Regions from separate parts of the Streptomyces pallidus (ex Mingjun et al. 2026) genome, predicted to be linked through region 2. Evidence: riboswitches for the same ligand, from Rfam matches in the RefSeq annotation. Region 2 holds a riboswitch; each other region holds the start of a gene.
The links. Region 2 has a riboswitch for cobalamin ahead of ACSHWO_RS11925 (ribonucleoside-diphosphate reductase subunit alpha). Riboswitches for the same ligand answer to the same signal wherever they lie in the genome.

Region 1 (5,524 bases), 4.5 Mb from region 2:
CGGCCCGCGACCCTCATGGTGCGGCCCCGCGGCTGGCACCTCGCCGAGGAGCACCTGAGGGTCGAGGGACGTGCCCCGTCCGCCTCGCTGGTCGACTTCGGGCTGTACTTCTTCCACTGCGCCCGACGGCAGGTCGACGCCGGCTCCGGACCGTACTTCTCCCTCCCCCAGCTGGAGAACCGCTACGAGGCCAGACTCTGGAACGACGTGTTCCGGCTCGCCCAGGACCTCCTCGGCATCCCCCGCGGCACGGTCCGCGCCACCGTCACCGTCGAGACGGTCACCGCCGCGTTCGAGATGGAGGAGATCCTCCACGAACTGCGCGAGCACAGCGCGGGCCTGACCGCCAGCTGCTGGAACTACCTGTTCAGCGTCATCAGGACCTTCGGCCACCGCACGGACTTCCAGCTGCCGGACCGCGCCGCGATCACCATGACCGCCCCCTTCATGCGGGCCTACACCGAGCTGCTGGTGCGCACCTGCCACCGGCGCGGCGCCCACGCCATCGGCGCCACGGCCGCCCACCTGCCGGGCGAGGACCCGACGGCCGAGCAGGCCGCCCTGGCCAGGGTGCGCCTGGACGAGAAACGGGAGGCCGAGGACGGCTTCGACGGCTCCCGGGTCGCCCACCCGGGCCTGGTCCCGGTCTGCCGCGAGGTCTTCGACGGGGTGCTGGGCGACCGCCCCCACCAGCTCGACCGCACCCGCGAGGACGTCGCCGTCACCGCCGCCGACCTCCTCGCGGTCCGCCGCTCCAGCGGCCCTCCCACGCGGGAGGGCGTCCGCGCCGACGTCGCCGTCGCCCTGCGCTGCGTCGAGGCCTGGCTGCGCGGACAGGGGGTGGTGGCCCTCCACGGCCGGCTGGAGGACGCCTCGACCGCGGAGGTCGCCCGGACCCAGCTCTGGCAGTGGCTGCGCCACCGCTCCGTCGACCGCGACGCCGTACTCGCCGTCCTCGACGCGGAGTGCGCGGCACTCGCCGCGGAACGGCCCGGCGCCCTGGTCCCCCAGGCCCGGGCGGTGCTGGAGCGCACCGCACTCGGACGGGACCTGCCGGCCTTCTTCACCGCCGACGCCTACACCCGCCACCTGGTCCGGACGGACGTGCGGTCGTGAGCGCCGCCGTCAGCAGGGTCGGGGTGGTCGGCGGTGGGCAGATGGGCGCCGGAATCGCCGAGGTCTGCGCTCGGGCCGGCCTGGACACCGTCGTCTGCGAAGCCGGCGACGCCGCGGCCCGGGCGGCCCGCGAACGCGTGGCCGTCTCACTCGAACGCGCCGTCCAGCGGGGCAAGACCGACCGGATCTCCGCCGAGCACGCCCTCACCCGGCTCGTCTTCTCCGGCACCCTCGACGACCTCGCCGACCGGCAGCTCGTCATCGAGGCCGTCACCGAGGACGCGGCGGTCAAGACCGCGACCTTCGCCGCCCTCGACAAGATCGTCGCCGATCCGGAGGCGATCCTCGCCACCAACACCTCCTCCCTGCCCGTCATGCGCCTGGCCATGGCCACCGGCCGCGCCGACCGGGTCGTCGGGCTGCACTTCTTCAACCCCGTCCCCGTCCTGCCGCTGGTGGAGGTCGTCCCCTCGCTGCACACGGCCCGGGAGACCGTGGAGACGGTGGAGGCGTTCGCCCGCGAGACGCTGGACAAGACGGTGGTCCGGTCGCAGGACCGGGCCGGTTTCGTCGTCAACGCCCTCCTGGTCCCCTACCTGCTTTCGGCCGTTCGCATGGCCGAATCCGGCTTCGCCACCGCCGCCGACGTCGACGCCGGCATGGAGCTGGGCTGCGCCCACCCCATGGGACCGCTCAGACTGGCCGACCTGATCGGGCTCGACACCGTCGCCGCCATTGCGGAAGCCCTCTACGACGAGTTCAAGGAACCCCTCTACGCCCCGCCGCCGCTGCTCCAGCGGATGGTGCAGGCAGGACGGCTGGGCCGCAAGTCCGGCCGCGGGTTCCACACGTACGACCGGGACCGATGAGGGGCCCGGTGGTGCCGCCGGGCTGAGGGGCCCGGCCGCGCGGGTGCGGGGGTGCAGCGGAGTGGTGTCCGCCGCACCCCCGTCGCGCTGCCCGCCCGGGGCCGCGGTGCGTCCCGTCTCCCCGTCCGGATCAGGGACAAGGCCTCCGGGACCGGCGTGGGACCCCGTAGGCTGGCCGGGCAGCTGGTTCGCCCCGTCCGCCAGGCGGGATGCGTCGCAAGAGGGAACCCGGTGGGAATCCGGGACTGCCCCGCAGCGGTGAGCGGGAACGACCGCCGTCACACGCACTGGGTCCGCAGGGGCCTGGGAAGCGACGGCCAGTAGGTGTCCGCCGGGTGGATCGCCCCGGCCGGCAGGTCGCCCTGGCGCTGCGCGACGAGGTGAACGACCTGGCGGCGGCCGGGACCTCCGTCATCCAGGTCGACGAGCCCGCGCTGCGCGAGACCCTGCCGCTGCGGGCGGCCAACCGCGCCGCGTACCTGGAGTGGGCGACCGGGGCGTTCCGGCTCACCACGGGCGGGGTCCGCCCGGACACCCAGGTCCACACCCACATGGGCTACGCGGAGTTCGGCGACGTCGTCCGGGCCATCGACGACCTCGACGCGGACGTCATCAGCCTGGAGGCGGCCCGCTCGCACATGCAGGTCGCGCGGGAACTCGCGGCCCACGGCCACCCCCGCGAGGCCGGCCCCGGGGTGTGGGACGTCCACAACCCCGCGTGCGAGCACGGACGAGGCGACCGCCCTGCTGCGCGGGGGACTCGAAGCCATTCCGGCGGAGCGGCTGTGGGTCAACCCGGACTGCGGTCTGAAGACCCGCGGCTGGCCCGAGACCCGCGCCTCGCTGGAGCACCTGGTCGCGGCCGCGCGCACCGTCCGCGCGGAGCTGGGCGCGTCCTGACGGCCCCGGTCCGGGAGGGCGCCGCCGCGCGCCCCCCGGACCGGCGGCGGGTCAGCGCCAGATCGTCTGCACGTTGTCGAACTGCACCCAGGTGACGGGGTTTGCGGAGTTGATGTCGAGGCGGCAGGCGTTGATGCCCTGGCTGTTGTCGCGGGCCGCGGTGGCGCGCACGTACCAGACCGGGCGGGCGCAGTCGGCCGGGCGCGTACCGGTCCTGGTGTCGGCGGTGAAGGTGCCGGTGATCTGGCCGCGGGCTTGGAGGAAGGCCGTGCCGGCGACGGTGGTCAGGCGCACCTGCGGGGTGGCCCCCGTCGCCGGGGTGGCGCCGGCCTCCAGGACGAGGTCGGGCGCGCGATCTCGGTCCGCAGCCACGTCTCACCGCCGCGCTTCTCCACACCGAGGTTGACGCCGTGCCCGAAGCCGCGCAGGTACATGTGGCCGGTGATCCGGGCGGTCTCGGTGAGGCGCGGCAGGCACAGGTCGCCGCGGGACTTGCGGGCGTGTGCCGAGGCGTCTGCTCCGCGGCGGGTGGGCCGCCCGGCGTGGCGTGCGCTACGTGAGGGGTCCCGCACCCGGACGCCGACGCCCTCCGCGCGCGGCGACCGCATGCGAAAAGCGGGTTCCCGGCTGCCTCGTCGGCAGTCGGGAACCCGCTCGGTCCGCGGGGGCATCGGGACGGTCTGCCCCGCGGAGGCCCGGCTCGACCCGCGTCAGCGGGCGGCGAGGAGGGTGAGGGTGTCGATCACTCGGTTGGAGAAGCCCCACTCGTTGTCGTACCAGGCGACCACCTTGACGTGGCGGCCGTCGACGCGGGTGAGGGCCGAGTCGAAGATCGACGAGGCGGGGTTGCCCACGATGTCGGACGACACCAGCGCGTCCTCCGAGTACTCGAGCACGCCGGCCAGCGGACCCTCCGCCGCGGCCTTGTACGCCGCCAGCACGTCCTCGCGCGTCACGTCGCGGGAGACGGTCGTGTTGAGCTCGACGATCGAACCCACCGGAACCGGAACGCGGATCGAGTCGCCGTTCAGCTTGCCGTCGAGCTGCGGCAGCACGAGGCCGATCGCCTTGGCGGCGCCGGTCGTGGTCGGGACGATGTTGACGGCGGCGGCGCGGGCGCGGCGGGGGTCGCGGTGCGGACCGTCCTGCAGGGCCTGCTCCTGCGTGTAGGCGTGCACCGTCGTCATGAAGCCGTGCTCGATCCCGGCGAGCTCGTCGAGGACGGCGGCCAGCGGCGCGAGAGCGTTGGTCGTGCACGAGGCGTTGGAGACGATCGTGTGCTCCGCCGGGTCGTACGCGTCGGTGTTCACGCCGTACGCCAGCGTCACGTCCGCGCCGTCCGACGGGGCGCTGACGAGCACCTTCTTCGCGCCTGCCTTGATGTGGGCGCGGGCGGCCCCGGCGGACGTGAAGCGGCCGGTCGACTCGAGGACGATCTCCACGCCCAGCTCGGCCCAGGGCAGCTGCTCCGGCTCGCGCTCGGCGAGGACCGTGATGCGGCGGCCGTCCACGACGAGGGTGTTCCCGTCGACGGTCACCGGGCGGCCCAGGCGGCCGGACGTCGAGTCGAACGCGAGCAGCCGCGCGAGCGTGGTGGGCTCGGAGAGGTCGTTGATGGCGACGACCTCGAGGTCGCTGTTGCGTTCGAGCAGCGCGCGGAGCACGTTGCGTCCGATGCGGCCGAATCCGTTGATGGCGATGCGAGTCATGAGCGGTGTCCCTTCTGTTCGCCATCAGATTCGCTTCCTTGATCCTCCGACGACAGTGGCGGGATCGCCATGGTTCAAAAGGATCTCGCCACACCGCGGGGGCGGGCTACTCGCCCTGGGTGAAGGTGCGGCGGTACTCGGTCGGGGTGGTGCCGAGGATGCGCTGGAAGTGCAGCCGGAGGTTCGCGCCGGTGCCGAGGCCGACGTCGGCGGCGATCTGCTCGACGCTCCGCTCCGAGCGTTCGAGCAGCTCACGGGCCCTGTCGACCCGGGCACGCATGATCCACTGCATGGGCGTGTACCCCGTGTCGTCGGCGAAGCGGCGGGAGAACGTGCGCGACGACACCGCCGCGTGCTCGGCGAGCGCCTCCAGGGTCAGGGGCTCGGCGAGCCGGCGCAGGGCCCACTCTCGGGTGGCGGCGAACCGCTCCCCCAGCGGCTCGGGCACGCTGCGGGGCAGGTACTGCGCCTGGCCGCCGCTGCGGTAGGGGGCCGCGACCAGGCGGCGGGCGGCGTGGTTCGAGGCGGCCACACCGAGGTCGGCGCGCAGGATGTGCAGGCACAGGTCGATGCCCGAGGCGGCGCCCGCGGACGTCAGCACGCTGCCCTCGTCGACGAACAGGACGTTCTCGTCGAGCCGGACGAGCGGATGTTTGGCGGCGAGCGCGCGTGCGTAGTGCCAGTGGGTCGTAGCGCGCTTGCCGTCGAGCAGGCCGGTGGCGGCGAGCGCGAACGCGCCGGTCGAGATGGCGGCGAGCCGGGCTCCCCGCGCATGGGCGGCGACCAGGGCGTCGATGACGCCCTGCGGAGGGTCCTCGCGGTCCGGGAACCGGTAGCCGGGCACGAAGACGATGTCGGCCCATGCGAGCGCGTCGAGCCCGTGGTTCACGTGGTACGAGAGACCGTCACCGCCGGTGACGAGCCCGGGGG
Region 2 (5,524 bases):
CCGCGTGCCAGGTCTCCAGGTAGACGGCGGCGGCACCCTTGCGGCGGCCGCCCTGGTTCACGGCGGCGACGGAGGCGTCGAGGGTCTTCAGGAACGGGACGATGCCGTTGGAGTGGCCGTTGGTGCCGCGGATCAGCGAACCGCGGGCGCGGATGCGGGAGTACGACAGGCCGATGCCGCCGGCGTGCTTCGACAGGCGCGCGACCTGGTGGTAGCGGTCGTAGATCGAGTCGAGCTCGTCCAGCGGGGAGTCCAGCAGGTAGCAGGAGGACATCTGCGGGTGCCGGGTGCCGGAGTTGAAGAGCGTGGGGGAGGACGGCAGGTAGTCCAGGCGGCTCATCAGCCGGTACAGGGAGGCGACTTCCTCGACCGCCTCGATGCCGTCGTTCTCGGCGAGGCCGCAGGCCACGCGCAGCATGAAGTGCTGCGGGGTCTCGATGACCTGGCGGGTGATCGGGTGGCGCAGCAGGTAGCGGCTGTGCAGGGTGCGCAGGCCGAAGAAGCCGAAGCGGTCGTCGGCGCCCTCGCCGAGGGTGTGCTCGACCAGCGCGTCGAGGCGGGCCGCGTGCAGCCGGACGAACTCGGCGGTGCGGTCGGCGATCAGGCCCTCGCGGTGGCCGACCTCGACCGAGGCGGAGAAGGAGGTGGCGCCCTGGCCCGCGGCCTCCTCGGCGACGGCGATCGTCAGCAGGCGGGCGGCGAGCCGGGAGTAGGCCGGGTCCTCGGAGATCAGACCGGCCGCGGCCTCGGTGGCCAGCCCGCGCAGCTCGGCCTCGTCGGCGGCCGCGCTGCGGCCGCGCAGGGCGGCGGCGGCGACCCGGCCGGGGTCGGTGTCGGGAAGGTCGGCGGTCAGCTCGGTGAGGGTGCGCAGCAGCGCGGCCCCGGGGCCCCCCTCAGTTCCGTTGTCGGACGGGTCGGACTCGGCGCGCGGTGCGGAAGGCGCGATGGTCACGGGGGGAGCTCTCCCTCGCTCGGCTCCGGGACGGCGGCGGTGCGGGCGCGAGCGGGCGCGCGCGGGCAAGGGCCCGTCAGGGCAGCACCGCGCGGCGTCCACCGGCCCTACCGCGGGGCCCGGACGTGGTCGGCACCCGGTTCGGTCGAGCCGGGCGCACTGTCGGCAGGTCGTCGGACTTCGGTGACACCGATGGGTGTACTTCATACCGTTGCGGGACAGTTCCGGATTCGCACCGGATTCCCCTGCGGCGACAGCGAGGATGAGCATACATGTGGGGGGAGGTTTCTGTGTGACCCCCTAGATGTTGTGTCCGCCCCTTTGCTGAGCGTGGCCTCACAGCTCCAGTCGGTAGGTGAGCAGGGTCAGTGCGGGGATCGGGGACCAGTCCAGTTCCGGGGTGCGGACGAAGCCCAGGCGGGCGTAGATCCGCTGGGCGCCGCGCATCGCAGGCTGGGTGGACAGGGTCAGCGCGGTGACCCCGTCGAGGGCCCGGGCCCGCCCGATGCACGCCCGTACGAGGGCCTCTCCGACGCCCGCGCCGCGCGCCTCGGGCGCCACGGCCAGCATCCGGAACTCGGCCTCGTGCGGCCCGGCGACGTCGGCGAGGGGGCTCCCGGGCGGGGCGAAGGTCACCCCGCCGAGCACCTCCCCGCCCCGGACGGCGACGAGCACCTCGCCGTGGCCGGCCCGGCCGGCCACGTCGCGCAGGACGTTCAGGTAGCTGTCGTCCTCGTTCCGGTCGAGCAGCCCGTCGCCGGTGTAGGCCTGCCCGGTGATCTCTCCCAGTCGTTCGTACTCGGCGGTCGCGGCGACGCGGATGTCGATGTCCATGCCGCCGAGTGTGCCGGACGGGGGCGGGCGCCCGGCGCTATCGTCGGAAGCAGCACCGTCGAGGAAGGCGAGCGAGGCATGACCGTGATGACCGAACGTCCCCAGATCCTGACTGAAGAGTTCGAAACCCTCGCCCGGATAGCCGCCCGCGAGATCGAGGGGTTGAGGCTGGAGTTCATCGGCGGGAAGCTGGGGGTCAAGGCGATGCCGGATGGGGACCACGGGATGATCATCCAGTGGCTGCTGAGGGTCTGCATGCAGCACCGACCTGAACTCTTCCTGCACAACCAGGGCATCAAGGTCGATCGATATCGTGCTGGGCGGGCCATTCCGGATGGCGTGCTGGCGCCCAGCCAGGCGTTCGTGGGGCAGGGTGACTGGTGTGACCCAGACCCTGTCCTGATGGTTGTCGAAGTGACCTCGTGGGACTCTGACACCGACCGCCGGGACCGTCGGGAGAAGCCCCGCGCCTATGCGGAGGCCGGCATTCCCGTCTACTTGCTGATCGATCGGGCCAAGTGCGAGATGTCCGTCCACAGCGAGCCCAGCGGGCCACGATACGAGAACGTGCGCACAGTGCCGTTTGGCAAGGAGATCGAGCTGCCCGACCCCGTTGGCATCACGCTCCAGACCGATCCCCTCAAGGACTGGGTGCGCTGACCCCGCGGTATGAGAAGGGCCCTGCCGGCGATCCGGTGGGCCCTTCTCGCGCAAGCGCATCGCTCAGCAGCAGCGGAAGCCCGAGCGGGGGTCCGCCTCGCGGGCGTCCGTACGGGCGCGTTCGAAGGCGCGGCGGGTCATGACCTCGGCGCCCGGGTCGTGGGAGCGGGCGTGCGCGACGTACCGGTCGTACGCCGCCTCGCCCGAGAACTCCCGCAGGTAGAACCGCGCCTTCGCCAGCGCGCCGCGCACCGCGCCGCCGCTCACGCCACGGGCTCCTTCGTGCGGCCGCCGCCCGAGTCGAGGCCGGCGGCGGCGAGTTCGGCCCGTTCCTGCGGGGTGGCGAGGAGCCCGGCCGGAGCGATGATCCTCGACTCGGTCCACGGGACCTCGGTCAGCCGGACCGATTCGGGGCTGCGGACGGCGCGGACGCAGGTGCGGGCCGCGTCCAGCAGCACGATGACGATCAGGACCGCGAACAGCGCGGACAGGACGCCGTCGACGGTGGCGTTGAGGACCACCGTGTGCATCTCGTCCATGTTCTTCGCGGGTGCGAGCACCTTGCCGGCGTCGATGCCGTCCTGGTACTTGTCGCGCTGGGCGAAGAAGCCGACCTTCACGTCGTCCGAGAAGACCTTCTGCCAGCTGGCGGTGAGGGTGACGGCCACGTCCCAGGCGAGCGGCACACCGGTCACCCAGGCCCACCTGAGCCGACCGGACTTGACCAGCAGGGTCGTGCAGACGGCCAGGGCCACCGCGGCGAGCAGCTGGTTCGCGATGCCGAACAGCGGGAAGAGCTGGTTGATGCCGCCCAGCGGGTCCTTGACGCCGACCCACAGGAAGTATCCCCAGGCGCCGACGACGAGCGCGCTGGTCAGCCAGACGCCGGGCTTCCAGCTGATGTCCTTGAAGGACTTGTGCACGTTGCCGAGGGTGTCCTGGAGCATGAACCGGCCGACGCGGGTGCCCGCGTCCAGCGTGGTCAGGATGAACAGGGCCTCGAACATGATGGCGAAGTGGTACCAGAAGGCCTTCATGCCGGCGCCGCCGAGGACGGCCGAGAAGATCTCCGACATTCCGAGTGCGAAGGTCGGCGCGCCGCCCGTGCGGGACAGCAGGGTGGCCTCCTCGACGTCCTTCGCGGCCTGGGCGAGGAATTCGGGCGAGACGCTGAACCCGAGGTTCGTGACCGCCTCGGAGGCGGTCTGGACCGTGGTCCCGACGACTCCGCCGGGGGAGTTGACGGCGAAGAACAGACCGGGCTCGACGATGCAGGCGCAGATCATCGCCATGACGGCGACGAACGACTCGGTCAGCATGGAGCCGTAGCCGATGACCCGGACCTGGGTCTCCTTCTGGATCATCTTCGGGGTGGTGCCCGAGGAGACCAGGGAGTGGAAGCCGGACAGCGCGCCGCAGGCGATGGTGATGAAGACGAAGGGGAACATCGACCCGGCGAAGACCGGGCCGTCCCCGCGGGCGGCGAAGTCGGTGATCGAGGGCATCCGCAGGGTCGGCATGGCGATGACCACGCCGAGGGCGAGCATCGCGATCGTGCCGATCTTCATGAAGGTGGAGAGGTAGTCGCGGGGCGCGAGCAGCATCCACACCGGCAGCACCGAGGCGATGAAGCCGTACGCGACCATCCAGATGATCAGCGTTTCCTTCTCCAGGGTGAAGGTGTCCGCCAGCGAGGACTCGGCGACCCAGCCGCCCGCGACGATCGCGAGCAGCAGCAGGGCGACGCCGATGACGGAGACCTCGGTGACCCGGCCCGGCCTCAGCACGCGCAGGTAGAAGCCCATGAAGAGGGCGATCGGGATGGTCATGCCGATGGAGAAGACGCCCCAGGGCGAGTGCGCCAGCGCGTTGACGATGACCAGGGCCAGCACCGCCAGCAGGATGATCATGATGGCGAACACGGCGACGAGGGCGGCGGCTCCGCCCACGGGGCCGATCTCGTCCCGGGCCATCTGGCCGAGCGAGCGGCCGTCGCGCCGGGTGGAGAAGAAGAGGGTGACCATGTCCTGGACGGCCCCCGCGAAGATCACGCCGGCGACGATCCAGATGGTGCCGGGCAGGTAGCCCATCTGCGCGGCGAGCACGGGGCCGACGAGCGGTCCGGCGCCCGCGACGGCGGCGAAGTGGTGGCCGAAGAGCACCCGGCGGTCGGTCGGGTGGAAGTCGACACCGTTGTCGAGGCGTTCGGCGGGGGTGGCCCGGGTCTTGTCGACCCGCAGGACCCGGTCCGCGATGAAGCGCGCGTAGAAGCGGTAGCCGATGGCGTACGAGCCGAGCGCGGCGGCGAGCAGCCAGGCGGCGGAGACCTCTTCGCCGCGGGAGAGTGCGAGCACGGCCCAGCCGATGGCCCCGACGAGGGCGACGAGCACCCAGACGGCGACCGACTTCGGGGTCATGCGGCCTGCTGCGGAGGGCGAGTCCGGTGCCGTGCCCGAACTCGCCGCGCTCCGTTGGGTGTCTGTTGCTTCCGGTTCCGGCATGACCCTCGTCCCCTCGTTGATCATCTGCGCAAGCGCAGGGAATCTACGGGGGCCCGACCGGTGAACGTAAGCCCCCGTCCGTATAGCGGAACGAGAGTCAACTACGGATCATAGGGCGGGGCGCTGGAGTCGGGCGACGAATTTGTAACGATCTCCGCGGTACACCGACCGCACCCACTCGACCGGCTCCCCGTCGGCGTCGAGGGAGTGCCGGGAGAGCATCAGCATCGGCAGGCCGACGTCCGTGCCGAGGAGCCCGGCCTCGCGCGGGGTGGCCAGGGAGGTCTCGATGGTCTCCTCGGCCTCGGCGAGCCGTACCCCGTACACCTCGGCGAGGGCGGTGTAGAGCGAGGTGTACTTGGCCAGCGAGCGGCGCAGCGCGGGGAAGCGCTTGGCCGACAGGTGGGTGGTCTCGATGGCCATCGGCTCGCCGCTGGCGAGGCGCAGCCGCTCGATGCGCAGGACGCGCCCGCCCGTGGCGATCTTGAGCAGTCCGGCGAGGGTGTCGTCGGCGGTCACGTAGCCGATGTCCAGGAGCTGCGAGGTGGGCTCCAGGCCCTGCGCCCGCATGTCCTCC
Region 3 (5,524 bases), 1.8 Mb from region 2:
CCAGAAGAGGACGGACCGCACCTGGTCGGGGCGCGCGGCGAGGACGAGCACCAGGCTGGTGAGCGCGGACAGGACGTACTGGACGGCGACGCCGGCGAGGACCAGCCGCCCGGTCGTCATGCTCCCGCCGCGCCGGGCCATCGCGTACACGGCGACGAGCGCGCACATCGACCCGGCGAACGCGGCCGCCGGCACCCCGGCCCCGCCCGCGATACCGGCGAGACCTGCGAGGGCGCCCGCGCCCGCCGTCCCGGCGGTGCCGGCTCCCGCCCCGAGGACGATGACGAGGACCGCGCCGGCCGAGGCACCCGAGGAGGCGCCGAGCAGGAACGGGTCGGCGAGCTGGTTGCGGACGAGGGCCTGCAGGACGGTGCCGGCCACCGCGAGCCCGGCCCCGACGACGGCGCCGAGGAGCACCCGCGGCATCCGCACGTCCCACACGATGGAGCCGAACGCCCCGCCGCCCGGCCCGGGTCCGCGGAGCACCAGGTCGAGCACCTGCCCGGGGGCGATCCGGACCGGCCCCAGGGCCAGCCCCGCCACGGCCGACGCGAGGAGCGCGGCGGCCAGGACGAGCAGGACCACGGCGACGGGCGGACGCCGGGCAGGGCCCGTACGGGGGCGGGTCACGGGGCGTCGGGGTGGAGCTGGCGGCCCAGGGCCTCGACGGCGTCGGCGACGCGCACGCCGAGGACGGCCGAGGACAGCGGCAGCACGGCGAACCGCCGGTTCTTGACCGCTGGAACCTCCGCGAGCGCCGGATCGTTCAACAGGCGCTGCTTCTTCGCCTCGACGGTGGTGCCCCCGTAGTCGTAGATGAGGACGACCTCGGGCTTGCGCTCGATGACCTTCTCCCACGACACGTCGCCGAAGGTGTCCCCCAGGTCGGCGAAGGTGTTCGTCCCGCCGGCCAGGGAGACGATCTCGTTGCCGATGCCGTGGCCGCCCGAGGTGAAGGCGCTGTCCTGACCGGAGTCGTAGACGAAGACGGAGGGCCGGCCCCTGTCCTTGACCCGGGCGGTGACGGCGTCGATGCGGCGCTGCTGCTCCGCGATGAGCCGTTCGCCCCGCTCGGGCACCCCGAAGGTGCGGGCGACCTCGGTGATCTCGGTCTTCAGCTGCTCCAGGCCCACCGGGCCGTCGGTGCAGTACTCCACGCTGAGCCGGGTGTTGATGCCCGCCCCGGCGAGCGCCTCGCGGTCGCGGCCCTGCGCCTTGTCGAAGGCGCTGGAGTAACCGCCGTACACGAAGTCCGGGTTGGCGCCGAGGAGCACCTCCTTGGACGGGTACTCCTTCGCCAGCACCTTGATCCGGTCGTAGGCGGGCTTGTACGCGGGAAGCACCGCGTCGTCCAGGTAGGCGGTCCCGGCCATCCGGTCCTGCAGGCCGAGCGCGAGCAGCAGCTCGGTGGCGTGCTGGTTCATGGTGACGGCCCGCTGCGGCGGCGCCTGGTAGGTGCTGGTGACACCGCAGTTGGCGGTGGTGTACGGGAACCCGGGCGCGGCGGCCGTCCCCGGGGCGGCGCCCTGTCCGGCCCCGCTCGACCCGCCACAGGCGGCGAGCGGTACCAGCAGGGTGATCGGGGCGAGTGCGCGCAGCAGGGCGCGGGAACGCGGCATGGCGAAGCCTCTCCGGGGGATCCTCGTCCCCTGGTCGACGTGAAGAGGCGGCGCGTCAGTATCTGGCTTCCGGCCCGCGGGAGGCGGGCCGGTCACAGTGGCGGGACCGCACCGGATTCGCACCGGTTTCCTGTCCTGCACCGCCGAGTTGGTCCACACCAGTCTGCCAGACGCCGCGGACCGCGCGGTGACATGACGAAGGCCCAGCTCCGCCAACCCGGACCTGGGCCTTCACACGTGAACCACCGGTTCACCGTGGCAGGGGCGACAGGATTCGAACCTGCGACATTCGGTTTTGGAGACCGACGCTCTGACCAGCTGAGCTACACCCCTTCGATGGGGACAACCATGCCATGCCGCGGCGAGAAGATCCACTCGATTAAGGGTGCGTGTCCCCCGGGGCGCGGCGCCGGCGGTGGGTGGCGGCCAGGGCCGCGGTCTGGGCGAACGTCGGGACGCGGCCGGTGCCGCCCCGCCCGGAGACCGACAGGGACGCGGCGGCGATGCCGTGGGCCACGGCGTCGGCGAGGCTGTCGCCGAGGGCGAGCCGGGCGGTGACGGTGCCGGTGAAGCAGTCCCCGGCCCCGGTGGCGTCGACCGGGGCCGGGTTGACGGGCACGCAGTGGTACTCGGCCAGCGTCCCGTCGTCCAGGAGCAGCCGGTCCGCCCCCGCGGTGACCGCGACCGTACGGGCGCCCAGCGCGCGGTAACGGGCCGCGGCGGCGCCGGGGTCGGCGGTGCCCACGAGGGCGAGCGCGTCGTCGGGGCAGGAGGTCTTCAGCAGGCCGGTCAGCGGGGCGACCCGCGCCAGCAGTTGCCGGGCGGCGGCCCGGCCGGTCAGCCGGGGCCGGAAGTTGGGGTCGTACGAGACGTGCCCGCCGGCCCGGTGCACGGTCTCGGCGGCGGCCACCACCGCCTCGCCGCTGCCGGCCGACAGGGCCCCGGTGATCCCGCTGGTGATGAGGGCCCCGGCTCCGGTGAGCACGCTCCGCCAGGCTTCCACGTGCCCGGGCGAGAGGGTGGATCCGGCGCTGTGCGTACGCCAGTAGACGAACTCGCGGGCGCCTGCGGTGCCGGCGGCCAGCAGGTAGGCCCCGTTGGGCCGCGGGGCCCGGTGGACGTGGGCGGTGTCCACGCCGAGTTCGGCGACCCGGCGCAGCAGCGGAACGCTGAGCTCGTCGTCCCCGACGACGGCGAGGAGGGCGGTCCGGGCGCCCGCCGCCGCGGCCGCCGCGGCGGCGTTCAGGGCGTCGCCGGAGTAGGAGATGCGGGCCGGGGTGCCGTCGGCGACCGCCCTCAGGGCGGTGTCGGCGTGGATCTCGACCAGGACCTCGCCGAGGACCACCACGTCGTACCGGGGGCCGGCCACGGCCCCTTCGTCCGCGGCTCCGATCCCCGCGCCGACAGGGGCGCCGGCCACTCCGTCGTCCGGGCCGCCGCCCGTACCCCCCGCGCCACCGTCCGCGTACCCGCCCGGCATCTCAGCGGCCCGTCCCCCGGCAGGCGGCGCAGCACGGGCCCGCCAGCTCCGCGAAGACGGCGGCCAGTTCCGCGGGATCGTCCGGCAGGCCGCTGCCGATGCCGACGGCCGCGGCCCCGGCGTCGAGCCAGTCCCGGACCTCGGCGGGCCGGATGCCGCCGGTCGGGAGCAGGAGGGCCGCGGGGAGCACCGCAGCCAGGGAGCGGATGAAGCCGGGGCCGCCGAGGTGCGCCGGGAACACCTTGGCGGCGCCCGCGTACCGCACCGCGGCGGCGATCTCGCCGGGGGTGAAGCCGCCCTCGACGAACACCGCCCCGCGTCGGGCGGCGGTGTCCCGGACTTCGGGGGCCGGGTACGGGGAGACCAGGAAGGCGGCGCCGGCGTCCAGGGCGGCCTCCGCCTGCGCGGCTGCGGTGACCGTGCCGACCCCGATCATCGCGGGGCGGCCGTGCGCGTCGGCGAGCGGCGCGAGCCGGGCGACGGCCCGCGCCCAACCGGGGGTCGTGGTGGTCAGTTCGACCACGCGGCAGCCGGCGGCCAGCAGGGCTGCGGTCCGGCGGACGGCGTCGTCCGCCCCCGGAGTGCGCAGCACCGGTAGCAGTCGCTGGGCGGCGAGGGCTGCGTAAGGATGGCAGGACACGAGGCGACCCCCCGGTCGTTCCACGCGACGGAACTCCTTGCGCAGACCCTATCGGGCCCGCCCTGGCCTGTCGCCGGTTCTGCAGAAGCCGGGGTCCCGACGGGGCCGCCCAGCGCCTCGACCCGCCCGCCCGTCCGAAACCGGTTTTCGAGAACTTCCTCCGAATAACTGTTATCCGGCCGCTGCTCGACGGTCTCCCAGGTATCGGGCATCATCGACCGCCGGTACGGACAGGGAACCTCATATGACTACACAGCACACGGCAGAGCTGGTCGCGGCCGCCCGCGCGGGCGATCCCCGCGCGCAGGACGAGCTGGTCGGCGCCTACCTGCCGCTCGTCTACAACGTCGTCGGGCGTGCCCTGAACGGGTCAGTCGACGTGGACGACGTCGTGCAGGACACGATGCTGCGCGCGCTCGACGGTCTGGGCACCCTCCGCGCGGACGACAGCTTCCGGTCCTGGCTGGTGGCCATCGCGATGAACCGGGTACGGGCGTACTGGCAGGCCCGGCGCACCGCGCCCGGGGAGAGCGGCCTGGAGGCCGCCTGGGAACTCGCCGACCCCGGTGCCGACTTCGTGGACCTGACCGTCGTACGGCTGCAGCTGGAGGGGCAGCGGCGCGAGACGGCGCGGGCCACCCGCTGGCTGGAGCCCGACGACCGGGCGCTGCTGTCGTTGTGGTGGCTGGAGTGTGCGGGCGAGCTGACCCGGGCCGAGGTGGCCACGGCGCTGGAGCTGTCCCCGCAGCACACGGCGGTGCGGGTGCAGCGGATGAAGGCCCAGCTGGAGTCGGCGCGGGTGGTGGAGCGGGCGCTGGACGCGCAGCCCCCGTGCGAGATGCTCCAGGCGGTGACGGCCGGCTGGGACGGGCACCCGTCCACGCTGTGGCGCAAGCGAATAGCCCGGCACGCGCGGGAGTGCATGCGGTGCGCGGGGCTGTGGGGCGGGCTGCTCCCGGCGGAGGGCCTGCTGGCGGGGCTGGCGCTGGTGCCGGTCTCGCTGGCCCTGCTGGACGGCGTACGGTCGGCGGCCGCCGCGACGGGCGGCTTCGCCCCCGCGGGCGCGGCCTACCCGGCCCACCCGGGCGGCTCCGCCCACCCCGGCGCGCACCCGGGCGGCTCCGGCCATCCGGGGGACGCCGTCCACGCGGGCGGCGACGGCGGTTCCGGGCTCGGTGGCTCCGGCCTCGGCCACCCGGGCTCCGGCGGTACGGGTTCCGGCGGCGCGGAATTCGCCGGTACGGAGCTGGCCGACGCGGCCACGCAGTGGGTTCCCACCGTTTCCGCGCAGGGCGGCCTTCCGTACGCGGAAGGGGACCCGGAAGCGGCCGTGACGGGCGGCCGCAGTCTGCTGCGCAAGCGCCGCCGCAGCCGCCGCCGGGCGGTCGGCGGTGCGGTGCTCGCCGCGTGCGTCGCGGGCGGCGGGCTCGCCTACCTCGGCGGCTTCCCCGGCTCGGGCGGCGAGGACGGCCGGGACACCGCCGCCCCCGTGAACGCGCTCTCGGCCCCTGAGTCGGCGGCCGCCACGGCCTCGGGGGCGGCCTCGCCGTCCGCTTCCGCCTCGGCCTCCGCGTCCCCTTCCCCGTCGGCGTCCGCCCCGCCGAGCCCCTCCGCCGACGGCGCGAGCCCGAGCCCGAAGCCGACCCCGTCCAAGACCGCGCCCCGCACGTCGGACCCGGACCCGGGGCCCGCGCCGCAGGGGCCCGTGGGCCAGGTGGTGGCCCTGGTCAACGCCGAGCGGGCGAAGGCCGGCTGCGGCCCGCTCAGGGACGACGCGCAGCTGAG
Region 4 (5,524 bases), 220 kb from region 2:
CCGCCCTCCCGCTCGTCGTGAACGCCCGCTGGGCCGGGCACTGCGCGTACGACCGGATCGTCGTCGACCTGCGGGGACGTGTCCCCGACGTCGAGGTCACCCGCGTCCCGAGGCTGTACCGGGACGGGTCGGGCGAGCCCGTCCCGCTGGCCGGGAAGCACTTCCTCCAGATCCGCCTGCACCCCGCCGACGCGCACCTGCGCTCCGGCGAGAGCGCCTACCGCGGGCCGAAGCTCGCCACGATCGACCTGCCCGCCCTGAAGGGCTTCGCCATGACGGGCGACTTCGAGGGGTACGTCACCTTCGGCGCCGCCTTCGACAGCAGGCCGTCGTACACCTCGTTCACCCTGCGCTCGCCCGACCGGTTCGTGCTGGACGTCGCGCACCGCAGCGTGTGCTGCGGCTGAGTCGAGCCCCCGTACGGCCGGACGGCCCTGCGACCGTCCGGCCGTACCGCCTGGCCGTCAGCGGTGCTCGGGGTTGGGGTAGTCGAAGCGGCAGCCGGCGTCCCAGGCCGAGCGCTGGTTGCCGTGGGCGGGGATGCCGCCGGAGCGCTTGAGCAGGGCCGCCAGGTGCATCAGGTTCCACGACATGAACGTCGTGTTCCGGTTGGTGAAGTCGTTCTCCGGTCCGCCGGAGCCCGGGTCGAGGTAGGAGGGGCCCGGACCGGCCTCGCCGATCCAGCCGGCGTCGGCCTGCGGCGGGATCGCGTATCCGAGGTGCTGGAGGCTGTAGAGGACGTTCATGGCACAGTGCTTCACGCCGTCCTCGTTGCCCGTGATCAGCGCACCGCCGACGCGCCCGTAGTAGGCGTACTGGCCCTTCTCGTTCAGGATCGAGGAGCAGGCGTAGAGCCGCTCGACGACCTGCTTCATGACGGAGCTGTTGTCGCCGAGCCAGATCGGCCCGCACAGGACGAGGATGTCGGCGTCCATGATCTGGCTGTACAGGACCGGCCACTGGTCGGTTTCCCAGCCGTGCTCGGTCATGTCCGGCCAGACCCCGGTGGCGATGTCGTGGTCGACGGCGCGGATCAGGGAGGTCCGGGCGCCGGCCGCCTCCATGACGGCCCGGCTGCGCGTGATCAGACCCTCCGTGTTGCTGGTCTCGGGCGAGCGTTTGAGCGTGCAGTTGACGTAGACGGCGGTCAGGTCGGAGTAGTCGAACGCCCCGGCGTCCGTCCCCCGCTGCGGGTTCGCGGTGTCGTGTTCGGCGGCCACCCTCCCAGCCTGCGGCGACGCCGGGCCCCACGGCGACCGGAGGGCGCCCGTCCGGGGGGCGCTCCCGGCCCCCTCCCGGTCGGACGCCCATGCCACCGCTCCCGGCCGCACCCCGCGCACGCCCCGGCGGCGCCGGTTGGAGCGCATGAACGGAAGAGCGCCCCAGCACGCGCCGGTCCGCCCCCGACGGCTGACCGGGCCAGAACTTCCGCGCCCCTGCCGTCGTTTCGCCCGTCCGCCCCCGAGCACACCGGTACGCCGCCGGCCCGAAGCGGAATCTCCGGGCCCAACAGGCGCGCCGGAGCCGGGTTGTTACGGGTCCGCGGGGCGGACTAGGGTCATCAGGCCTTGGTGTACGGGAAACCGGTGCAAGACCGGTGCGGCCCTCGCCACTGTGAACGGGAAGTCCGGCTCCACTCCTGCGGGAAAGCCACTGGGCAGCGCGGGTAGGGACCCGCACCGCCCGGGAAGGCGGAGCCAGGGCATCAGTACCCGTGAGCCAGGAGACCGGCCAGGGCGCGTTGTCCATCCACGAGGTGCTGGAGAGGTCTCCCACTCATGCATATAGCCGAGGGCTTCCTGCCCCCCTGGCACGCGGTCGCCTGGGGCGCCGCGTCCGCCCCCTTCGTCGTCCACGGGGTGCGCGCCCTCACCCGCGAGGTGAAGGCCAACCCCGAGAGCACCCTGTTGCTCGGCGCGTCCGGCGCGTTCACCTTCGTCCTGTCCGCACTGAAGATCCCGTCGGTGACGGGCAGCTGCTCGCACCCCACCGGGACCGGGCTCGGCGCGATCCTGTTCCGGCCGCCCATCATGGCGGTGCTCGGCACGATCACCCTCCTCTTCCAGGCGCTGCTGCTCGCACACGGCGGACTGACCACGCTCGGCGCCAACGTCTTCTCCATGGCCATCGCCGGACCCTGGTCGGGCTACTGCGCCTACCTGCTGCTGCGGCGGTGCAACGCCCCGCTGATGGTGTCCGTGTTCTTCGGCGCCTTCTTCGCCGACCTCGTCACCTACTGCGTGACCTCGGTCCAGCTGGCGCTGGCCTTCCCGGACCCGGGCACGGGCTTCCTCGGCGCGCTCGCGAAGTTCGGCGGCATCTTCGCCGTCACCCAGATCCCGCTCGCCGTGAGCGAGGGCCTGCTGACCGTCCTCGTGATGCGGCTGCTGATGCAGTCCAGCAAGTCCGACCTGGTCCGGCTGGGCGTCGCCAAGCTCAGCGGCCGCTCCGAGCAGAAGACGGCGGTGTGACGCGATGAACCCGAGCCGGAACACGAAGATCAACGTTCTGCTGCTGCTCCTGGTGGCGGCGCTGGCCGTACTGCCCCTCGCCCTCGGCCTCGGCGAGGGCAAGGAGGAACCGTTCACGGGTGCCGACGCACAGGCGGAGGCGGCCATCACCGAACTGAAGCCGGACTACGAGCCCTGGTTCTCCCCGCTCTACGAGCCCCCGTCCGGAGAGGTCGAGTCGGCCCTGTTCGCCCTCCAGGCGGCGCTGGGCGCGGGCGTGCTCGCGTACTACTTCGGCGTCCGCCGGGGCCGCCGCCAGGGCGCGGCCGCCGCGGCGGCGGGCGGCGACGCCCCGGCTCCCACCCCGGAGTCGTAGCCGGTGCTGCCGATCGACGTGGCCGCGCACAGCAGTCGCTGGCGGGGCCGCCATCCGCTGGAGAAGGCGCTGCTCGGGCTGGGTCTGACCATCAGCGCCCTGTGCCTGCCGCCCTGGCCCGGCGGACCGCTCGTGGCCGCCGCGACCCTCGCCGTGCTCCTCGGGCCGGCCGGGGTCGCCGGGCGGCAGCTGTGGCGGGCCTTCCGGATCCCGCTCGGTTTCTGCTTCACCGGGGCGCTGCCGCTGCTCGTCGCGCTCGGCGGCCCGGCGGGTCCGGTCTCGCTGGCCCCGCACGGGCCGCGGCTCGCCGCCGAACTGCTGCTGCGCACGTCCGCGGCCTCGCTCGGGGTGCTGCTGTTCGCGTTCACCACGCCCGTGTCGGACGTGCTGCCCCGGCTGGTCCGGGCCGGGGTGCCGGCGCCGGTGGTGGACGTGGCCCTGGTCATGTACCGCATCGGCTTCCTGCTGCTCGACTCCCTCGCCCAGGTGCGGCGCGCGCAGGCGGCCCGCCTCGGGAACACGGGCCGGGCGGCGGCGTGGCGTTCGGTGGCCGGGCTCGCCGCCACCTCGTTCGTACGGGCCTTCGACCGCGCGGCGCGGCTCCAGTCGGGCCTCGCCGGGCGCGGCTACGACGGTGCACTGCGGGTGCTCGTCCCCGAGGCGACGCTCTCCTGGCGCTTCCTGGCGGCCTCGGCGGCCCTGCTCGCGGCCGTGACCGCACTGACCCTCACCCTGAAGGGGCTGTACCTGTGAACCCGTTGGTGGAACTGGCCGGAGCCGGCTACGCGTACGAGGACGGCCCGGCGGTGCTGACCGGCGTGGACTTCGCCATCGCCGAGGGCCGGGCGCTGGTCCTGCTCGGCCGCAACGGCAGCGGCAAGACCACGCTGATGCGGCTGCTCAGCGGTGGCCTGCGGCCCGGGTCGGGCGAACTGCGGCTGGACGGGACTCCCGTCGGCCACGACCGGGCGGGCCTGACCCGGCTGCGGACGGCGGTCCAGCTGGTGGTCCAGGACCCCGACGACCAGTTGTTCGCCGCCTCGGTGGAGCAGGACGTGTCCTTCGGCCCGATGAACCTCGGCCTGCCCGCCGCGGAGGTACGGGCCCGGGTGGACTCCGCACTGGCCGCGCTCGACATCACCGCGCTGCGGGACCGCCCCACGCACCTGCTCTCGTACGGGCAGCGCAAGCGCGCGGCGATCGCGGGCGCGGTGGCGATGGCCCCGCGGGTGCTGATCCTCGACGAGCCGACGGCCGGACTCGACCCGGACGGGCAGGAGCGGCTGCTCGACACCCTGGCGGGGCTGCGCTCGCGCGGCACCACCGTGGTGATGGCCACGCACGACGTCGAGCTGGCGGTGCGCTGGGCCGACGACGCGGCCGTCCTGACCCCGGCGGGCATCCGCTTCGGCCCGGCCGGGAAGCTGCTCGCCGAACCGGAGCTGCTCGCCGCGGCGGGCCTGCGCCAGGCCTGGTCGCCGGCGGTGGCGGCGTTCCTGCGGGCGCGGGACCTGCTGGAGCCGGACGCGGCGGGCCCCGGCACCCCCGAGGCCCTGGCCGCCTGGCACTAGTGCGGTCACGGCACCGGTGCCCGGCACCACTGCCCGGCGCCGGCGTGCGGCGAACCTAGGATGACGGCATGTCGCTGCCGCACGCCATCCTCACCGCCCTGCTCGAGAAGCCCTCGTCCGGGCTGGAACTGACCCGGCGGTTCGACAAGTCGATCGGGTACTTCTGGTCCGCGACGCACCAGCAGATCTACCGCGAGCTGGGCCGGCTGGAGGAGGCCGGTCTGATCCGGGCCCTGCCGAGCGAGGCGCCGGTGCGGGGTCAGAAGAAGGAGTACGAGGTCCTGCCCGCCGGCGGCGCGGAGCTCGCGCGGTGGATCGGCGAGAGCCAGGACCCGAAGGCCATCCGGGACCCCCTGCTGCTGCGGGTGCGGGCCGCGGGCGTGGCCGGGGTGCAGGGGCTGGCCGGGGAGCTGCGGCGCCACCTGGAGCTGCACCGGCGGCAGCTGGCGCTGTACGGGGCGATCGAGGAGAAGGACTTCCCCCCGGAGCGGGACTCCGACGAGGACCGGCTGCGCCGGCTCGTGCTGCACGGCGGGATCGGCCTGGAGACGTTCTGGCTGCGCTGGCTGGAGGAGGCCCTGGCCGAGGTCGAGGACATCGCCCGGCCGGGCGGAGCCGCGGATGCCGCCGCGGACGCCCCGGCCGAACCGGGCGGCGCACCGTAGGACGTGGCCGCGCGGGCCGGGCCGGCGGGCAGGCCGCAGCCCCCGTACCGCCGGCGGGGCAGTACGGGGGCTGCGGTGCGGGGCCCTACTTGTTCAGGGAGGCCCAGAACTCGTCGAAGCTCATCAGGCCGTCGCCGTTCGTGTCCTTGGCGGCGATCACGGAGTCCGCGACCGGGCCCGTCACGAACGGGTCGCCCATCTCCGCCATGGCGTGACGGAACTCGTCGGCCGTGACGAAGCCGTCGCCGTCCGCGTCGAACCTGCCGAACGTCGCCCGTGCGCTCTCGATGTCGGCCACTGGGATCCACCCCTTCTTGGTGCTCGTTGACCGGCTCAGGGTAGCGCCAGTCGGGAACGACCGCCGCTACCGGGTCCCGTTCAGGCGGCAGAAAGAAATTCAATTACCGTTCCGTAGCGCGGAAGCGACAATTTCCGGCCGAGAGAGCCCGCTCGGGCTTGTCA

Region 1: another riboswitch for cobalamin. It lies ahead of ACSHWO_RS32795 (5-methyltetrahydropteroyltriglutamate--homocysteine S-methyltransferase); the one in region 2 lies ahead of ACSHWO_RS11925 (ribonucleoside-diphosphate reductase subunit alpha).
Region 3: another riboswitch for cobalamin. It lies ahead of ACSHWO_RS04135 (ABC transporter substrate-binding protein); the one in region 2 lies ahead of ACSHWO_RS11925 (ribonucleoside-diphosphate reductase subunit alpha).
Region 4: another riboswitch for cobalamin. It lies ahead of ACSHWO_RS10910 (energy-coupling factor ABC transporter permease); the one in region 2 lies ahead of ACSHWO_RS11925 (ribonucleoside-diphosphate reductase subunit alpha).

The regions. Positions count from the first base shown of each region.
Region 1 is NZ_CP196181.1:7,339,183-7,344,706, reverse strand. It holds gene aceB (malate synthase A) at 1-1,116, shown strand, start outside; gene ACSHWO_RS32800 (3-hydroxybutyryl-CoA dehydrogenase) at 1,113-1,985, shown strand; cobalamin riboswitch at 2,208-2,330, shown strand; partial or broken gene ACSHWO_RS32795 (5-methyltetrahydropteroyltriglutamate--homocysteine S-methyltransferase) at 2,333-2,885, shown strand; gene ACSHWO_RS32790 (hypothetical protein) at 2,937-3,257, opposite strand; gene gap (type I glyceraldehyde-3-phosphate dehydrogenase) at 3,596-4,594, opposite strand; gene ACSHWO_RS32780 (GlxA family transcriptional regulator) at 4,701-5,524, opposite strand, start outside.
Region 2 is NZ_CP196181.1:2,792,230-2,797,753, reverse strand. It holds gene ACSHWO_RS11925 (ribonucleoside-diphosphate reductase subunit alpha) at 1-952, opposite strand, end outside; cobalamin riboswitch at 1,100-1,222, opposite strand; gene ACSHWO_RS11920 (GNAT family N-acetyltransferase) at 1,289-1,786, opposite strand; gene ACSHWO_RS11915 (Uma2 family endonuclease) at 1,865-2,446, shown strand; gene ACSHWO_RS11910 (YbdD/YjiX family protein) at 2,510-2,713, opposite strand; gene ACSHWO_RS11905 (carbon starvation CstA family protein) at 2,710-4,863, opposite strand; gene ACSHWO_RS11900 (GntR family transcriptional regulator) at 5,056-5,524, opposite strand, start outside.
Region 3 is NZ_CP196181.1:997,774-1,003,297, forward strand. It holds gene ACSHWO_RS04130 (FecCD family ABC transporter permease) at 1-630, opposite strand, end outside; gene ACSHWO_RS04135 (ABC transporter substrate-binding protein) at 627-1,619, opposite strand; cobalamin riboswitch at 1,656-1,792, opposite strand; tRNA gene ACSHWO_RS04140 (tRNA-Trp) at 1,876-1,952, opposite strand; gene ACSHWO_RS04145 (PfkB family carbohydrate kinase) at 1,999-2,988, opposite strand; gene ACSHWO_RS04150 (bifunctional 4-hydroxy-2-oxoglutarate aldolase/2-dehydro-3-deoxy-phosphogluconate aldolase) at 3,101-3,763, opposite strand; gene ACSHWO_RS04155 (sigma-70 family RNA polymerase sigma factor) at 3,984-5,524, shown strand, end outside.
Region 4 is NZ_CP196181.1:2,569,806-2,575,329, forward strand. It holds gene ACSHWO_RS10900 (AMIN-like domain-containing (lipo)protein) at 1-407, shown strand, start outside; gene ACSHWO_RS10905 (flavodoxin family protein) at 465-1,220, opposite strand; cobalamin riboswitch at 1,553-1,750, shown strand; gene ACSHWO_RS10910 (energy-coupling factor ABC transporter permease) at 1,779-2,471, shown strand; gene ACSHWO_RS10915 (energy-coupling factor ABC transporter substrate-binding protein) at 2,476-2,826, shown strand; gene cbiQ (cobalt ECF transporter T component CbiQ) at 2,830-3,579, shown strand; gene ACSHWO_RS10925 (energy-coupling factor ABC transporter ATP-binding protein) at 3,576-4,397, shown strand; gene ACSHWO_RS10930 (PadR family transcriptional regulator) at 4,466-5,062, shown strand; gene ACSHWO_RS10935 (EF-hand domain-containing protein) at 5,148-5,360, opposite strand.